DNA from 3 places in the Streptomyces sp. NPDC016562 genome. Region 1 is predicted to be linked to each of the others. Evidence: riboswitches for the same ligand, from Rfam matches in the RefSeq annotation. Region 1 holds a riboswitch; each other region holds the start of a gene.

What was found. A riboswitch is a leader RNA that binds a small molecule or an ion and turns the genes downstream of it on or off. The one in region 1 is predicted to bind thiamine pyrophosphate.
Region 2: linked by a shared signal. The riboswitch ahead of ACF059_RS00385 (thiamine ABC transporter substrate binding subunit) and the one ahead of thiC (phosphomethylpyrimidine synthase ThiC) in region 1 are both predicted to bind thiamine pyrophosphate.
Region 3: linked by a shared signal. The riboswitch ahead of thiO (glycine oxidase ThiO) and the one ahead of thiC (phosphomethylpyrimidine synthase ThiC) in region 1 are both predicted to bind thiamine pyrophosphate.

The regions. Positions count from the first base shown of each region.
Region 1 is NZ_JBIBRZ010000004.1:505,014-510,600, reverse strand. It holds gene ACF059_RS20865 (glycosyltransferase) at 1-8, shown strand, start outside; gene thiC (phosphomethylpyrimidine synthase ThiC) at 142-1,932, opposite strand; TPP riboswitch at 1,927-2,072, opposite strand; gene ACF059_RS20855 (YibE/F family protein) at 2,112-3,542, shown strand; gene ACF059_RS20850 (SsgA family sporulation/cell division regulator) at 3,625-4,074, opposite strand; gene ACF059_RS20845 (IclR family transcriptional regulator) at 4,171-4,917, opposite strand; gene ACF059_RS20840 (DUF5326 family protein) at 5,281-5,508, opposite strand.
Region 2 is NZ_JBIBRZ010000001.1:86,859-92,445, forward strand. It holds gene ACF059_RS00375 (ABC transporter ATP-binding protein) at 1-811, opposite strand, end outside; gene ACF059_RS00380 (ABC transporter permease) at 811-2,427, opposite strand; gene ACF059_RS00385 (thiamine ABC transporter substrate binding subunit) at 2,526-3,653, opposite strand; TPP riboswitch at 3,738-3,847, opposite strand; gene rlmN (23S rRNA (adenine(2503)-C(2))-methyltransferase RlmN) at 3,933-5,045, opposite strand; gene ACF059_RS00395 (phosphatidate cytidylyltransferase) at 5,131-5,587, opposite strand, start outside.
Region 3 is NZ_JBIBRZ010000007.1:48,496-54,082, forward strand. It holds gene thiO (glycine oxidase ThiO) at 1-1,124, opposite strand, end outside; TPP riboswitch at 1,122-1,233, opposite strand; gene ACF059_RS25740 (NAD(P)/FAD-dependent oxidoreductase) at 1,315-2,541, shown strand; gene ACF059_RS25745 (Rv2175c family DNA-binding protein) at 2,639-3,004, shown strand; gene thiE (thiamine phosphate synthase) at 3,140-3,778, shown strand; gene metF (methylenetetrahydrofolate reductase [NAD(P)H]) at 3,896-4,810, shown strand; gene ACF059_RS25760 (hypothetical protein) at 4,863-5,587, shown strand, end outside.

The DNA of each region.
Region 1 (5,587 bases):
TCGCCTGACCGGCGTACGAAAGCCCGACCGCCGGCGTACGGAGACCAGACGGCCGGCGTACTGCGAACCAGACCGCCGGCCCACGCCGGACCGGCCCGCTCCTCCCCCCTCGGGTGCGGGCCGGTCCTGTTCGCGTGTGGCTCAGTCGGCCAGCGGCAGGTAGACCCGGTTGCCGGAGGCCGCGAACTCGGCGGACTTCTCCGCCATGCCCGCCTGGATCTCGTCGGCCCTCAGGTCCCCGCCGTGCTCACGGCGGATGTCCTGCGAGATCTTCATCGAGCAGAACTTCGGACCGCACATGGAGCAGAAGTGCGCGGTCTTGGCCGGCTCGGCGGGCAGGGTCTCGTCGTGGAACTCGCGGGCCGTGTCCGGGTCCAGGGCCAGGTTGAACTGGTCCTCCCAGCGGAACTCGAACCGCGCGTCCGACAGCGCGTCGTCCCACTCCTGGGCACCGGGGTGCCCCTTGGCCAGGTCCGCGGCGTGCGCGGCGATCTTGTAGGTGATCACGCCGGTCTTCACGTCGTCCCGGTTGGGCAGGCCCAGGTGCTCCTTGGGCGTGACGTAGCAGAGCATCGCGGTGCCCCACCAGGCGATCATCGCGGCGCCGATGCCCGAGGTGATGTGGTCGTACGCGGGCGCGACGTCCGTGGTGAGCGGGCCGAGCGTGTAGAACGGCGCCTCCTCGCAGATCTCCTGCTGGAGGTCGATGTTCTCCTTGATCTTGTGCATCGGGACGTGGCCCGGGCCCTCGATCATGGTCTGGACGTTGTGGCGCTTGGCGATCGTGTTCAGCTCGCCGAGCGTCTTGAGCTCCGCGAACTGCGCCGCGTCGTTGGCGTCCGCGATGGAGCCGGGGCGCAGGCCGTCGCCGAGCGAGTACGTGACGTCGTAGGACGCCAGGATCTCGCAGAGCTCCTCGAAGTTCGTGTAAAGGAAGTTCTCCTTGTGGTGCGCCAGGCACCAGGCGGCCATGATCGAGCCACCGCGCGAGACGATGCCGGTCTTGCGGCGGGCGGTCAGCGGCACGTAGGGCAGCAGCACGCCGGCGTGGACCGTCATGTAGTCGACGCCCTGCTCGGCCTGCTCGATGACCGTGTCCTTGTAGATATCCCAGGTCAGGTCCTCGGCGCGGCCGTCGACCTTCTCCAGCGCCTGGTACAGCGGCACGGTGCCGATGGGGACGGGCGAGTTGCGCAGGACCCACTCGCGGGTGGTGTGGATGTTGCGGCCCGTCGAGAGGTCCATGACCGTGTCGGCGCCCCACTTGGTCGCCCAGGTCATCTTGTCGACCTCCTCCTCGATGGAGGAGGTGACGGCCGAGTTGCCGATGTTGGCGTTGACCTTCACCAGGAACCGCTTGCCGATGATCATCGGCTCGATCTCGGGGTGGTTCACGTTCGCCGGAAGCACGGCCCGGCCCGCGGCGATCTCCTCGCGCACGACCTCGGGGGAGACGTTCTCGCGGATCGCGACGTACTCCATCTCCGGGGTGATCTCACCCCGGCGGGCGTACGCGAGCTGCGTGACGGCGGCGCCGCCACGGCCGCGGCGGGGCTGGCGCGGGCGGCCCGGGAAGACCGCGTCGAGGTTCTTCAGCCCGCCGCGCGGCGAGGTGTGCTTGATGCCGTCGTCCTCGGGGCGCACGGGACGGCCCGCGTACTCCTCGGTGTCACCGCGGCCGATGATCCAGTTCTCGCGCAGCGGTGCGAGGCCGCGGCGCACGTCGGTCTCGATCTGCGGGTCGGTGTACGGCCCGGACGTGTCGTACAGCGTCACGTCCTTGCCGTTGGTGAGGTGGACCTGGCGGACCGGCACCCGGAGGTCGGGGCGGGAGCCCGCCACGTATCCCTTGTGCCAGCCCGGCTGGCGCTCGGTCTGGCCGTCGGCGTCCTGGCTGACGGCAGGCGTGCGTGCGTCGTCCTGAATGGTCATGAGACCTGATCTCCCTACGCCGGCATTACCCGGTAACAGGTTCGGCGGTCGACGCAGCCTCTTCCCGTACGCATCCGTGATGCGCGTACGGTGATCAGCGTCCTCTCAGCCCGGTGCTCCGAGCTCCCGCGTTGTGCAAAGTAGCCCCCACGCTAGCGTCATCCATGGCGTGCTGAACAGTGGGCCCCCTCATCTCTTGCGATGATCTGCTGGTGACGACTTCGCCGCAGCCCCCCACCGATCCCACCGAGCCCGCTGGCCACACCGGCCACGAGCACCCAGGTCCCGGGCACGGAAACGGGCACGGGCACGGGCATGCTCACGGGCACAGCCATGGTCACGGCCCAGCGGCTCCGGTGTCGAAGCACCTGCGCAAGGTCATCGCGGCCGTACTGATCCCCTTCGCCACCGCCGTCTTCGTCGGCATGGCCGTCCTCTGGCCCGGCGGCGCCCCCGCCCACGAGCGCACGGGGGTCGGCTTCGACCGGCAGACCCAGCAGGGCAAGGTCGTCTCGCTCGCACAGGTCGACTGCAAATCAGTGAACGCCGCGCAGGTGCCGCCGACGGGCGACACCTCCACCCCCGAGGGGCGTGAGGCGCAGGCCGCGCAGACCGGGGAGTGCAAGAAGGCCACCATCGAGATCGGCAGCGGCCCGGAGAAGGGCCGCACCTTCGTGGAGATCGTCCAGCCGGGCGCCCCCCGGCAGTTGACGGACGGCCAGGAGGTGGTCGTGGCGTACGCGCCGGACGCCCCGCGCGACCTCCAGTACTCGGTGATCGACGTGAACCGCAAGTTCCCGATGGCGCTGCTGGCCGGCATCTTCGCCCTCGCCGTCGTGCTCGTCGGGCGGATGCGCGGGCTGTTCGCACTGATCGCGCTGGTCGTCAGCTTCGGCGTGCTGACGCTCTTCATCCTCCCGGCCATCCTGCAGGGCTCGAACCCGCTGGTCGTGGCGGTGATCGGCGCGAGCGCCATCATGCTGATCGCGCTCTACATGTGCCACGGCCTGACGGCCCGTACCTCGGTCGCCGTGCTCGGCACGCTCGTCTCGCTGCTGCTGATCGGGCTGCTGGGCTCGCTGTTCATCGGCTGGGCGTCCCTCAGCGGCAACACCGACGACAACACCGGACTGATCCACGGTCTCTACCCGGACATCGACATGAGCGGTCTGCTGCTCGCCGGTGTGATCATCGGATCCCTGGGCGTGCTCGACGATGTGACGGTCACCCAGACGTCGGCGGTGTGGGAACTCCACCAGGCCGACCCGTCGATGGGGCCGCGCGGACTGTACCGGGCGGCCATCCGGATCGGACGCGACCACATCGCCTCGGTGGTCAACACCCTGGTGCTCGCCTACGCGGGCGCCGCTCTGCCGCTTCTCCTGCTGTTCTCGATCGCGAACAGCAGCATGGGTTCGGTGGCCAACAGCGAGCTGGTGGCGGAGGAGATCGTACGGACCCTCGTGGGCTCGATCGGCCTCGTGGCCTCCGTCCCGGTGACCACGGCGCTCGCCGCGCTGGTGGTCTCCGCCGACCGGCCGGGATCCCCGGCCGCCGGGCCGGCCGCGGGGCCGGTACGCGGGGGCCGGGGCCGGCGGCGCAAGCGCTGAGGGCTGCGCGAGGGCAGGGGGCGGCGGTCCGGGAGCGGCGGCCGGGGGCGGCAGCCGGGGGCGGTGGCTGTGCGCGGCGGGGTCAGCCGGCGTTCTGCTCGTTCTGCCGCGACGCGGCCAGGATCTTGTCGAGCGCTTCGTCGAGGTTCTCCTCGAAGTCGCCGAGGTTCCGCTCCTGACCGAGCGGAACGATCCGGTCGGTGCGGTCGAGGAACGCGACGAGCGGCGCCGCGCTGGCGCGGAACAGGGCCCGGTCGCTTCCGACCTGGAGCCGGATGTGGACGTCCGAGAGGTCCTCGGGATCGGTGGGCGCGATGTGCACGTCGCCGTCACCGCACGGCTTGTTGATGCCGTCCAGGAGGAGTTCCCGGCCGAACGCCCAGGTCACGGGCGCATCCCCGGGAAGGTGGAAGGTCAGGCGGACCGCGTACGGATCACGGGCGTCGTACCGGAGTTCTACCGGAATTCTGAACGAGAGCTCCTCGGAAACGAGAAAGCTCATCATGACCTCTGCCTGTACCGACTCGCGCATTGCCTACCCCGCTGTAGTGGAAGTGGCCAGGAATGTCCCCCAGGGACCTCTTGACAAGAGTGGTGGAAGCGCTAGCAGATCACAAGGAGTGAGTTTTCAGATACTGATAGAGAACGAGAGGGTGCTCAACAGCGCGCCTACTTCACTCCGTAGTCGATTGACTACATAGAGCAATCGCTCTTGCTCGTGCAGGGGGAGAGAAATGGCCATCGTTGCGGCGGTATCGCCCGCTGTGATGGGGATCGCCGCGCAGACCGTGCCAAGCGCATATTCCTGACGCTCGATTACTGGCTGCATTCGCCCCAGGGCCCCGATCCGGCGCTCCAGGGACCGTTGGTCCCGCACGGTATAAGGGGTGACGGCCTCGACCGGGTGGCGGTCGTAATGGTCCTTGCGCGTCTTCTCGTCGAGCTGGCCGAGCAGGCACTGCCCGATGGCGTGCGCGTGGCCGGTCGCGCGGAAATCGGCCCACTCCTCGCAGGCCGGACGGGACGGGGTGTCCGAGACGCCCACGACCTCGATCTCACCCTCGCGGTAGACCGCGAAGTAGACGGGGGCCCCGACCGCGTCGCGGAAGTGCGCGAGGGAGTCGAGGATCATGCTGCGACGTTTCTGCTGAAGCCCCCCACCGGCGAGACGCCACGCGGCGGCGCCCAGGACGAAGACTCCGCCCTCCCGGCGCAGATAGCCCTCGTGCGTCAGGGTGCGGAGCAGGTGGTACGCGGTGGGAAGCGGGAGCCCGGCCTCGCGCGCCAGCTGTTTGGCCGGAGCTCCCTCGCTATGGGACCCCGCTGCTTCGAGCAGTCTCAGTGCCCTTTGCACCGAACCGATCAGGGTCGGCACACCGGCATTGGGAACCGAAGCCAAAGCTCACCCCCAGGTGTGGCGGCGAACCGGTGGGGCCCGCCCTGCGGGGGCCGCCCCCGCGTATGCCGTGGCTCCTGGGGGTCGTGCTCGGTCGACTGGTCAAGACAACCGCAGGTCAGAGCGGTGTTATCGGGCTCAGAGCGGTGTTACCGGGCTTGCGGTGCCCAGGGGATCGGCACAGATTGGGACTCTATCGGCCGATTCCCGAGGCGTGATCCGTTTAGCGGCTCATGTTCGCTCATCTGGCTTAATCCCGGAAGAGCCCGGCTGGTCCCCGTACGCCCCTCTTACGCCCCATACACCTCTTACACCGCTTGCACCTCTTGGGTTCCTCGGCTTCTACCACTCCCCGGCGGAGGACTTCGAACCGCCGCCGCCGACCTTCTTCACCACGAAGATCAGGCCGGCGACCAGGCCTACGAAGAGGAGCAGCTTGAAGACGAGCCCGATCAGCGCGCCGAGGATGCTGGTGATCACCCCGCCGAAGACGAACAGCGCCAGCAGCGGAACGGCGACCCACTTCACCCACCAGGGCATGCCCGCGAACGTCCTTCGGATCCCGTCCATGTCCTCGACCTCTTCTTCTTCGTCGTCGTGCCTGACTTCCTGCTCTCGATGCTAGGAGCCCGCGGTCCCCTCCGGGGGC
Region 2 (5,587 bases), on a different contig from region 1:
TCAGCAGGCGCTGCTCCCCCTCCGGGGACCCGGCCGGGACCGGGACCTTGCCCCAGGGCGTCCCGGCCGCGCCGCCCGAGACCGTCGCCGGGACCACGTTCTCGAAGCCGAGGAAGCGCGCCACGAACTCCGACGCGGGCCGCTGCCACACCTCCAGCGGGGTCCCGGCCTGCGCGATCCGGCCGTCCCGCATCACCACCACCCGGTCCGCCAGCGCGAAGGCCTCCCCCTGGTCGTGCGTGACGGCCAGCACCGTCGTCCCCAGCCGGGTGAACAGGGTCTGAAGCTCCACCACGAGCCGCTCCCGCAGGCCCCGGTCCAGCTGCCCCAGTGGTTCGTCGAGCATCAGGAGCCGCGGTGACGGCGCCAGCGCCCGGGCCAGGGCCACGCGCTGCTGTTCGCCGCCCGACAGGGAGGCCACCGCGCGGCCCTGGGCCCCCGGCAGGCCCACGAGCTCCAGGAGTTCCGCGACCTGGGAGGTGCAGGCGGCCCGTCCGGCGCCCCGCATCCGCAGGCCGAAGGCGACGTTCCCTCCGACGTCCCGGTGCGGGAAGAGCTGGTGGTCCTGGAACATCAGGCCCACGCCCCGCCGGTGCACCGGCACCCCGGCCTGGTCGGCGCCGCCCAGCAGGACGCGGCCCTCGGAGGGCCGCTGGAGCCCGGCGACGACCCGCAGCAGCGTGGACTTGCCGCTTCCGCTCGGTCCGAGCACGCACACGGTCTCGTGCTCGGCGACCTCCAGGTCCACGCGGTCCACCACGGCGCGCTCGCCGAAGCGGACCGACACCCCTTCCAGTTGAAGCAGTGTCATCAGAACTCTCCGGCGGTCTTGTCAGGTCGCAGTCGCTCCAGCAGCAGCAGGGAGACCGCGCACACCAGCATCAGGATCGTGCTCAGGGCCATCGCCTGCCCGTAGTTCAGCTCTCCGGCCCGGCCCAGCAGCCGCGCCACGGCGACCGGCAGGGTCGGCTGGTCCGGCCGCGCGATGAAGACGGTCGCGCCGAACTCGCCCAGCGACACCGCGAAGGCGAACCCGGCCGCGATCAGCAACGCCCGCCGCACCAGCGGCAGGTCCACCTCCCGCCAGGCCCGCCAGGGGGACGCGCCGAGCACCGCGGCCGCCTCCCGCAGCCGCCCGTCCACCGCGCGCAGCACCGGCAGCATGCTCCGCACGACGAAGGGCACCCCCACCAGCGCCTGGGCCAACGGCACCAGGATCCACGAGGTCCGCAGGTCCAGCGGCGGCCCGTCCAGGGTGATGAGGAAGCCGAAGCCCACGGTGACGGCGGACACGCCGAGCGGGAGCATCAGCAGCGCGTCGAAGCCGCGTACGAAGCGGCCGCCGCGCCGGGTCAGGGCCGCGGCGGCGAGACCCCCGATGACCAGGGCGATCGCGGTGGCGGCGAGCGCGTACCGCAGGGAGTTGCCGATGGCGTCCAGCGGCGGCACCAGGAAGGTCCCGCCACCGGCGCCCGCGTCCTGGAGGGCCTCGTAGAAGCCGGGGCCGTAGCCGCCGGGGGTGTCGAAGGACCGTTCCACCAGCACGCCGAGCGGCAGCACGATCAGCAGCGCCACCGTCAGCAACACCCCGCCCAGCAGGGCGCGTTGCGCCAGGCCGCGGGGGCGGTGCGTGGTCCGGCCGGGGTCGACCAGCCGGAGCGCGGTCTCGCGCTTGCGCACGGTCCAGGCGTGCACGCCGAGGACGGCGCCGACCGCGGCGAACTGCACCATCGTCAGCACGGCGGCCGTGGGCAGGTCCAGGAGCTGTGCGGTCTGCCGGTAGACCTCCACCTCAAGCGTGGAGTACGAGGGCCCGCCCAGGATGAGTACGACGCCGAAGGAGCTGAAGGTGAACAGGAACACCATCAGCGAGGCGGCGGCCACGGAGGGGGCCAGGGCGGGCAGCGTCACCCGCCGCCAGGCGGCGAACCGGCCCGCGCCCAGCACCCGGGCGGCCTCCTCCTGGCGGGGATCCAGCTGGGCCCACAGCCCGCCGACCGTGCGGACGACGACGGCGTAGTTGAAGAAGACGTGCGCGAGGAGGATGGCCCAGACCGTGGTGTCGAGCCGTACGCCCGCCACCTCGTCCAGCAGCCCGCCCCGGCCGACGAGGGCCAGGAAGGCGGTGCCGACGACCACGGTCGGCAGCACGAACGGCACGGTCACCACGGCGCGCAGCACCTGCTTGCCGGGGAACTCGAAGCGCGCGAAGACGTACGCGCCGGGGAGTGCGATCAGCAGCGTGAGCGCGGTGGAGGCGAGCGCCTGCCATGTGGTGAACCACAGCACTCCGGCGATGTCGGGCCGGGTGATCACCTCGCCGATCCGGCCGAACTGCCACCCGTCGGCGGTCTTGAGGCCGCGCCCGACGATCGCGGCGACGGGGTAGGCGAAGAACAGCCCGAAGAAGGCGAGGGGAACGGCCATCAGGGCGAGCCGCACGGCGGTCGCCCTGACGGCCGTCCCGGCGGGGCCGGGGACCGCCGCGGCGCCCCCCGGCGCCGCGCGCGGAACCTTCGTACCGCTTACTTCACGACGAGCGCGGTCCATGCCTTGACCCACTGCTCACGGTTCTCGGCGATGGTCTGCGGAGCGACGTTCTCGGGCTTCTCGACGACCGCGCCGTGCTTGGTGAACAGCTCCGGCAGGGCGGCGTTCGCCGTCACCGGGTTCACGAACATCTGGAGCGGCATGTCCTCCTGGAACTTCTTGCTGATCAGGAAGTCGACGAGCGCCTTGCCGCCCTCCTCGTTCTTCGCCCCCTTCAGCAGACCCGCGAACTCGATCTGGCGGAAGCAGGTGCCGGTGGCGACGCCCGTCGGGGCCTCGGCCGGCTGCGGCTCGCCGTACAGCACCTCGACCGGGGGGCTGGAGGCGTAGGAGACGACCAGCGGGCGGTCGCCCTTGGCCTTCTTGCCGCCCGCCGAGCCGGAGAAGCGCTCGTTGTAGGCCTGCTCCCAGCCGTCGACGACCTCGACGCCGTTGGCCTTCAGCTTGCTCCAGTAGTCCTTCCACCCTCCCCCAGAGGCTTCGCCCTGGGAGGTGCCCCCATCGCCGTACTTGCCGACGGAGGCGAGGAGGAAGCCGAGGCCGGGCGAGGAGGTCGCGGCGTTCTCGGTGACCAGCAGGTTCTTGTACTCCGGCTTGATCAGGTCGTCCAGCGTCTGCGGCGGGGCGATCTTCTTGTCCGCGAAGTACGCCTTGTCGTAGTTGACGCAGATGTCGCCGGAGTCGACCGGGGTGACGCGGTGCTCCTTGTCGAGCACGTACTCGGGCTTCACCTCGGCCAGGCCCTTGGCCTCGTACGGCGTGAAGAGACCGTTGTCGAGGGCGCGCGAGAGCAGGGTGTTGTCCACCCCGAAGAAGACGTCGCCGCGCGGCGAGCCCTTGGTGAGGATCTCCTGGTTCAGTGCCGCGCCGGCGTCCCCGGACTTCAGCACCTTGACGGTGTAGCCGCTCTGCTGCTCGAACTCCTTCAGGACCGTGTCGGTCACGTTGAAGGAGTCGTGCGAGACGAGGGTGACGGTCTTGGACTTCGGGCTCTCGCCGGCGCCGGCGGTCTTGTCCTCGGCGTCGCCGCCGCAGGCGCTGAGCGTGCTGACGCCCAGCGCGGCCGCGAGCGCGGCGCCCGCGATCTTCTTGGTGGTGCTCACTGGTGATTCCTCCTGGGATGACCAGGAGAAGACGCGGCCCCGCCCGGCGCTCAGTGCGAGCGGACGCCGGGCAGGGCGCAACAGCTTGAGTGGTGACCGAACTTCCTACCCCGAATGACCGGGGCGAGGTTCAGAGGGTCTGCGGATGACGGTTGCCGCACTCTCAGCGCTGTGGCGCTCCCCTGTCGGAATATGAAATTGGTTCGGCCACAGGGTACCCCGTGGCCGAATCATGCAGAACGGAAGCGGAATCCAGTGCTCCAAGCGCTCCTAGGGCTCCTAGCGCTCCGAAGCGGCCAGCTGGCCGCACGCGCCGTCGATCTCCTGGCCGCGGGTGTCGCGTACGGTCACGGGCACGCCGTGACGGGCGATGGCCTCCACGAAGGCCCTCTCGTCCTCGGGGCGCGAGGCGGTCCACTTGGAGCCCGGCGTCGGGTTCAGCGGGATCAGGTTGACGTGGACGCGCTTGCCCTTGAGCAGCTTGCCCAGCAGGTCACCGCGCCAGGCCTGGTCGTTGATGTCGCGGATCAGGGCGTACTCGATCGAGATCCGGCGGCCGGACTTCTCCGCGTACTCCCAGGCCGCGCCGAGGACCTCGCGGACGTTCCAGCGGGTGTTCACGGGGACCAGGGTGTCGCGCAGCTCGTCGTCGGGCGCGTGCAGCGAGACGGCGAGACGGCACTTGAAGCCCTCGTCGGCGAACCGCAGCATGGCCGGGACCAGGCCGACGGTGGAGACGGTGATCCCGCGCTGGGACAGGCCCAGGCCGTCGGGCTCCGGGTCGGTGAGCCGGCGGATGGCGCCGACCACCCGGTTGTAGTTGGCGAGCGGCTCGCCCATGCCCATGAAAACGATGTTCGACAGCCGGGCGGGGCCGCCGGGGACCTCGCCGTCGCGCAGGGCGCGCATGCCGTCGACGATCTGGTGCACGATCTCGGCGGTCGACAGGTTGCGGTCCAGACCGGCCTGGCCGGTGGCGCAGAACGGACAGTTCATGCCGCAGCCGGCCTGCGAGGAGATGCACATCGTGACCCGGTCGGGGTAGCGCATCAGCACGGACTCGACGAGGGTGCCGTCGTGCAGCTTCCACAGGGTCTTGCGCGTGGTGTCGTTGTCGCAGGAGATGTGACGGACCACGTTCATCAGGTCCGGGAGGAGCTCCTGCTGGAGCTTCTCGCGGGAGGCCGCGGGGATGTCCGTCCACTCGGCCGGGTCGTGCGCGTAGCGCGCGAAGTAGTGCTGGGAGAGCTGCTTGGCCCGGAAGGGCTTCTCACCGATCGCGGCGACCGCCTCGCGGCGCTCCTCCGGCGTGAGGTCGGCGAGGTGCCGGGGCGGCTTCTTGGCTCCGCGCGGGGCGACGAAGGTGAGCTCTCCCGGAACAGGGCGGGCCATGGCAGGTACTCCTCGTAAGACGAAAGGCGCGCCGCAGAAGCAGCACGCCTTTCAAGAGTAACCGCCCGGGCCCGGTCGGCCCCGCTCAGCCGGTTCCGACGAAGAGGGCCAGCAGCAGCCACACCACCGGGGCGGTGGGGAGCAGCGAGTCCAGGCGGTCCATGATGCCGCCGTGTCCGGGAAGCAGGGTCCCCATGTCCTTGATGCCCAGGTCCCGCTTGATCATCGACTCGCCCAGGTCGCCCAGGGTGGCGCTGACCGCGACGGCGAGGCCGAGCAGCAGGCCCTGCCACCAGGAACCGCCGTCGATCAGGAACTCCATGCACAGCGCGCCGGCCGCCATGGCGAAGGCCACCGCGCCGAACAGGCCCTCGCGGGTCTTGCCGGGGCTGATGCGCGGCGCGAGCTTGGTCTTCCCGAAGCGCCAGCCGACCGCGTAGGCCCCGGTGTCGCTGACCACGGTCAGGAGCAGGAAGGTGATCACGCGCTGCGGACCGTCGTCTGCGGTCAGCAGCATCGCGACGAAGGTGGCCAGGAAGGGC
Region 3 (5,587 bases), on a different contig from region 1:
GTGAGCAGCACCCCGTTGCGGTAGTGGCCGGTGGCCAGGTGCAGGCCCGGCAGTTCGGTCGGGCCCAGCAGCGGGGCGTTGTCGGGCGAGCCGGGACGCAGCCCCGCGCGGGTCTCGGTGAGCGGGAGTTCGGTGATGCCGGGCACCAGTTCGTGGGCGTCGCGCAGGAGTTCGTAGACTCCGCCCGCGGTGACCGTGGTGTCCCAGCCGAGTTCCTCGCTGGTGGCGCCGACGACGAGCTCGCCGTTCTCGCGCGGCACCAGGTAGACGTGGCTGCCGCGCACGACGGCCCGCACGGTCCGCGACAGGAAGGGCGCGTAGGCGGGCGGCACCGTGAGCCGAAGGACCTGTCCCTTCACCGGCCGGACCGGTACGGCCGCCTGCGGCGGTACGCCGGCCAGCCTGCCGCTGAGGGAGCCCGCCGCGAGGACCACCTGGTGGGCGCGCACCCGCGTACCGTCGTCGAGCAGGGCGCCCGCCGCACGGTCGGCGGTGACCAGCAGCCGCTCGGCGCGCGCCCGGTGGATGATCACGCCGGCCCGTTCGCAGGCGGCCAGCAGGGCGGCCGCGAGCCGGCGCGGGTCGACCTGGTGGTCGCCGTCCACGCGCAGGCCGCCGCGGACGCCCGGGGCGAGCAACGGCTCCAGGCGGCGGCACTCGCGGCCGGTGAGCCACTCGGACTCCAGGCCGCAGCGGCGCTGCAGGGCGTGCAGTTCGCGCAGGTGGAGCCGGTCGTCGGCGTCGAGGGCGACGGACAGGGTTCCGCAGGCGCGGTAGCCGATGTCGATGCCGCTGGCCTCGGCGAGCTCGGCGGCGAAGTCGGGATAGCGCGCGGCGGAGGCGAGGCCCAGGCCCAGCAGGGCTTCCTCGCCGTAGTGCAGTTCGGTGACGGGGGCGAGCATGCCGGCCGCGACCTGGGCGGCGCCGCCGCCGGGTGCCGGGTCGGCCAGTACGGTGCGCAGTCCGCGCGCCGCGGCCCGCCAGGCGGTGACCAGGCCGATGATCCCGCCACCGATGACGAGCGCGTCGGATCCCCCGGCGGATCCCCTGGCCGAGCCGCCGCCGGAGCCGTCGCCGGATCCGTCGGCGGATCCGTCGGCGGATTCCCTTCGAGATGCGTGCATGGGCGTCCAGCCCCTCCCTTCGCCGGCATGACCCGGATCAGGTTCGTACGGTCGGAGGCCGGCCAGCCTCCCTCTCAGCCCGGTGCGCCGGACTCCCGCGATAGGTACGGTGGCCAGACTAACCCGGCTCCCGACGGCCGGTAAGGCGGCACCTATTCCTGACGGAGCGTCAGATGATTAGGGTGGCCGGGTGAGCGAGCAGACGGAACAGAATCAGCGCGGCGTCGTGATCGTCGGCGCCGGAATGGCCGGGGTGCAGACCGCGGTGGCCCTGCGGGAGCAGGGCTTCACCGGCCCCGTGACCCTCCTGGGAGCCGAACCCCACCAGCCCTACGACCGGCCCCCGCTGTCCAAGGCGGTGCTGCTCGGCAAGGCCGAGGACTCCGCCTTCGACGTGGACTTCGAAGCGCTCGGCATCGAGCTCCGGCTCGGGACGGAGGTCACCGGCCTGCGGGCCGCCGACCGCGAGCTGGACACCGAGGCGGGCCCGGTCCCGTACGAGGTCCTCGTACTGGCGACCGGCGCGCAGCCGCTGACCCTGCCCGGCACCGAGGGCGTCCCGGGCGTCCACCTGCTGCGCACCCTGGACGACGCGCAGCGGCTGCGCCCGGTCCTCGCCCAGGCCCCCTCGGTCGTGGTCGTCGGAGCGGGCTGGATCGGCGCCGAGTTCGCCACCGCGGCCCGGGAGGCGGGCTGCGCGGTGACCGTCGTCGAGGCGGCCGACCGGGTGCTGGCGGGGGCGCTGCCCGCGGAGGTCGCCGCGCCGATGGCCCGCTGGTACGAGGAGGCGGGCGCCGGGCTGATCACCGGCGCGAAGGTCGCCGGGGTCGAGGAGGGCCGGGTCCTGCTGGCGGACGGCCGCACCCTGCCCGCCGACGCGGTCGTCGTGGGCGTCGGCGCGCGGCCCGCCACCGCCTGGCTGGCCGGCTCCGGCGTGGAGCTGGGCCCCGACGGCTCGATCACGGCCGACGCCTACCTGCGGACCTCCCTGCCCGGGGTGTACGCGGTCGGCGACTGCGCGTCCTTCCCGTCCGGGCGCTACGGGACGCGGCTGCTCGTCCACCACTGGGACAACGCGCTCCAGGGGCCGCGGGCGGTCGCGGCGAACGTGCTGGCCGGGGCCGCGGGGCCGGTCCAGGCGTACGACCCGGTCCCGTACTTCTGGTCGGAGCAGTTCGGGCGCTTCGTGCAGTACGCCGGACACCACGGCGGGGCGGACACCCTGCTGTGGCGCGGGGATCCGGCCGGGCCGGCCTGGTCGGTGTGCTGGCTGCGGGACGGCGCGCTGGTGGCGGTGCTGGCCGTGGGCCGCCCGCGCGACCTGGCGCAGGGCCGGCGCCTGATCGAGACGGGGGCCGCGCTGGACCCGGCGAAGGTGGGCGACCCGGCCGTCGCGCTGAAGTCGGCCACGGCCTGACCCGGCTCGACCCGACACCGCCGCAGGACCCGCCCCGGTGACCCGGACGGGGTCACCCAGGTACCGGCGGCGGATCCGAGATGGCAGGCTTGTTCCCGTGACCGAGATTGACGCAAAGATCGATGCCCTTGTCCCCTCGTGGCTGTACCTCCCCGACATCGCGGAGATGCTCCACGTCGAGGTGACCCGGGTCCGCCAGATGGTCAAGGAAGGGCAGCTGATCGCCGTACGCCGGGGCGAGAACCGCTCCCTGCAGGTGCCGGCCCCCTTCATCGACGGCGACAAGGTCGTCAAGGGGCTGGTCGGTCTGCTGACCGTGCTGCGCGACGACCGCTTCACCGAGGAGGAGATCCTCGAATGGCTCTTCACCGAGGACCCGACCCTGCCCGGCACCCCCGTGCAGGCGCTGCGCGAGAATCGCGGCACGGAGGTGAAGCGCCGGGCTCAGGCGCTCGCGCTCTGACCTGATCCGCACCAGCTCCACCGCTCCACCGCTCCATCCGCTCCACCGCTCCACCGCTCCACCGCTCCATCCGCTCCACCGCGGTGTACGGGCCCCGCAGGCCCGTACACCGCCTCCACCACGGGGGGTACACCCATGCAGCAGCTGTCCGACGCCCGGCTCTACCTGTGCACGGACGCCCGCAAGCGGCAGGGTGACCTCCCCCAGTTCCTGGACGCCGTCCTGGCCGGCGGCGTGGACGTCGTCCAGCTCCGCGACAAGGGCATGGAGGCGGGCGAGGAGCTCGAACACCTCCAGGTCTTCGCGGAGGCCGCCCGCCGCCACGGCAAGCTCCTCGCCGTGAACGACCGCGCCGACGTCGCGCACGCCATCGGCTCCGACGTCCTGCACCTCGGCCAGGGCGACATCCCCGTCCCGGCGGCCCGCGCCATCCTCGGCGAGCAGGTCCTGATCGGCCGGTCCTGCCACGCCGAGTCCGAGGTCGACGCGGCCGTGGCCGAGCCCGGCGTGGACTACTTCTGCACCGGCCCCTGCTGGCCCACCCCCACCAAGCCCGGCCGCCACGCGCCCGGCCTCGGACTGGTCCGGTACGCGGCCTCCCTGGAGCAGGACCGCCCCTGGTTCGCCATCGGCGGCATCGACGGCTCCAACCTGGACGAGGTGCTGGACGCCGGCGCCACCCGCGTCGTGGTCGTCCGCGCCCTCACCGAGGCCCTCGACCCCGGCGCGGCCGCCGCGGAGCTGGCCAAGCGGATCCGGGCCCGCCTCGGCTGAGCCGGGAGCCCGACCCGGCTGAGCTGCGCCGGGCGCCCGTCCCGCCGAGTGTCCAAAAACGTGTCCAAAAGGCGGACAGCGCTTCGGTGTCCGCCGGGCCGCGTCTAACCTGCCCCCATGGCCTCTGGTACCGCTTCCACCTGGTCGGACCGTGCACACACGGTCCGCGACCTCCTCGCGTCCGGGCGCTCCTACTCCTTCGAGTTCTGGGCGCCGAAGACGGAGAAGGGCGAACGCAACCTCTGGAACGCCCTGCGCAGGGTCGAGGCGGTATCCCCGAGCTTCGTCTCGGTGACCTACGGAGCCGGCGGCTCCACCCGCGGCGGTACCGTCAAGGCCACCCAGGAGATCGCGGCGGACACCACCCTGACCCCCGTCGCGCACCTCACCGCCGTGGACCACTCGGTCGCCGAGCTGCGCAACGTCATCGGCCAGTTCGCCGACGCCGGGATCCGCAACATGCTCGTCGTGCGCGGAGACCCGCCGGGCGACCCGATGGGCGACTGGGTGCCGCACCCCGAGGGCGTGCACTACGCCGCCGACCTGGTCCGCCTGGTCAAGGAGTCCGGCGACTTCTGCGTCGGCGTCGCCGCCTTCCCCGAGATGCACCCGCGCTCGACGGACTGGGACACGGACATCCGGCACTTCGTGGACAAGTGCCGCGCCGGCGCCGACTACGCGATCACCCAGATGTTCTTCGATCCGGATAAATATCTGCGGCTGCGCGACAGCGTCGAGAAGGCGGGCTGCGAGACCCCGATCATCCCCGAGGTCATGCCCGTTGTGGCGATCAAGCAGCTCGACCGGCTGCCCCAGCTCAGCAACGCGGTCTTCCCCGCGGATGTGAAAGAACGCATGCTCGCGGTCAAGGACGACCCGGCCGCTGTACGCTCCATTGGCATCGAGTTCGCCACGGAGTTCTGCGCGCGGCTGCTGTCCGAGGGTGTCCCGGGGCTGCACTTCATCACGCTGAACAACTCCACGGCGACTCTCGAAATCTACGAGAACCTGGGCCTGCACCAGCGGGCCTGACCGGCAGGCCTCCCATGTCCCGGGCGGTCCGCCGTACCGAGAGGTGCCATGCATGGGAATGACGGTCCTCTACATCGCGTTCGGCTTCGTCGCGCTGTGGCTGCTCGCCGAGGTCCTGATGCAGTACAAGGCCCGGCTCCGCTGGCGCCTGCTCGCCTTCGCGGGCTTCCTCGGCGTGGTCGCCGGAGTGGTCCTGCCGTCGGTGGCGGTCATCGGCCTGGGCGCGGCGGCCTTCGCCGTCGGCCAGACGCTGGTGACCCTCTCCTTCCGCAAGGGCTTCGTCGCCGGCTGGGCGCTGCGCCGCGGCGGGGAACCCGTACGGCAGACCCGGCAGTCGCGCCGGCGCCGCTCCGGCAGCCCCGCTCAGCCGGAACCGGCCCTGGAGGTCACCGCGCTGGAGTACGAGAGCGCGCACGAGCCCGAGGACCAAGGCCAGTTCGAGGCCGCGGCCGAGGAGGTCTACAGCCCGCAGCCGGTGCCCGAGGACACCGGTTCCTACGGGATCCAGAGCTTCACGTCCGCGCCCGACCCGTCCCAGACGGCGGGCTTCGCCTCGCCGTTCGGCACGGCCGAGCAGGACGCCCACCAGTACGCGGCCTACTACGACCCGCAGGGCCAGGCCGGCTCCGGGGGCTACGACTACTCCGCCGGCTACCAGAGCGGTGAGCAGCAGCAGGTCTACGCCGCCTACTCGGACCCGTACATCGGCGGCGGCGTCGCGCCCTCGCCGTCGTACGACTACACCCCGTACCCCGACTACGGGCAGCAGCAGTACGC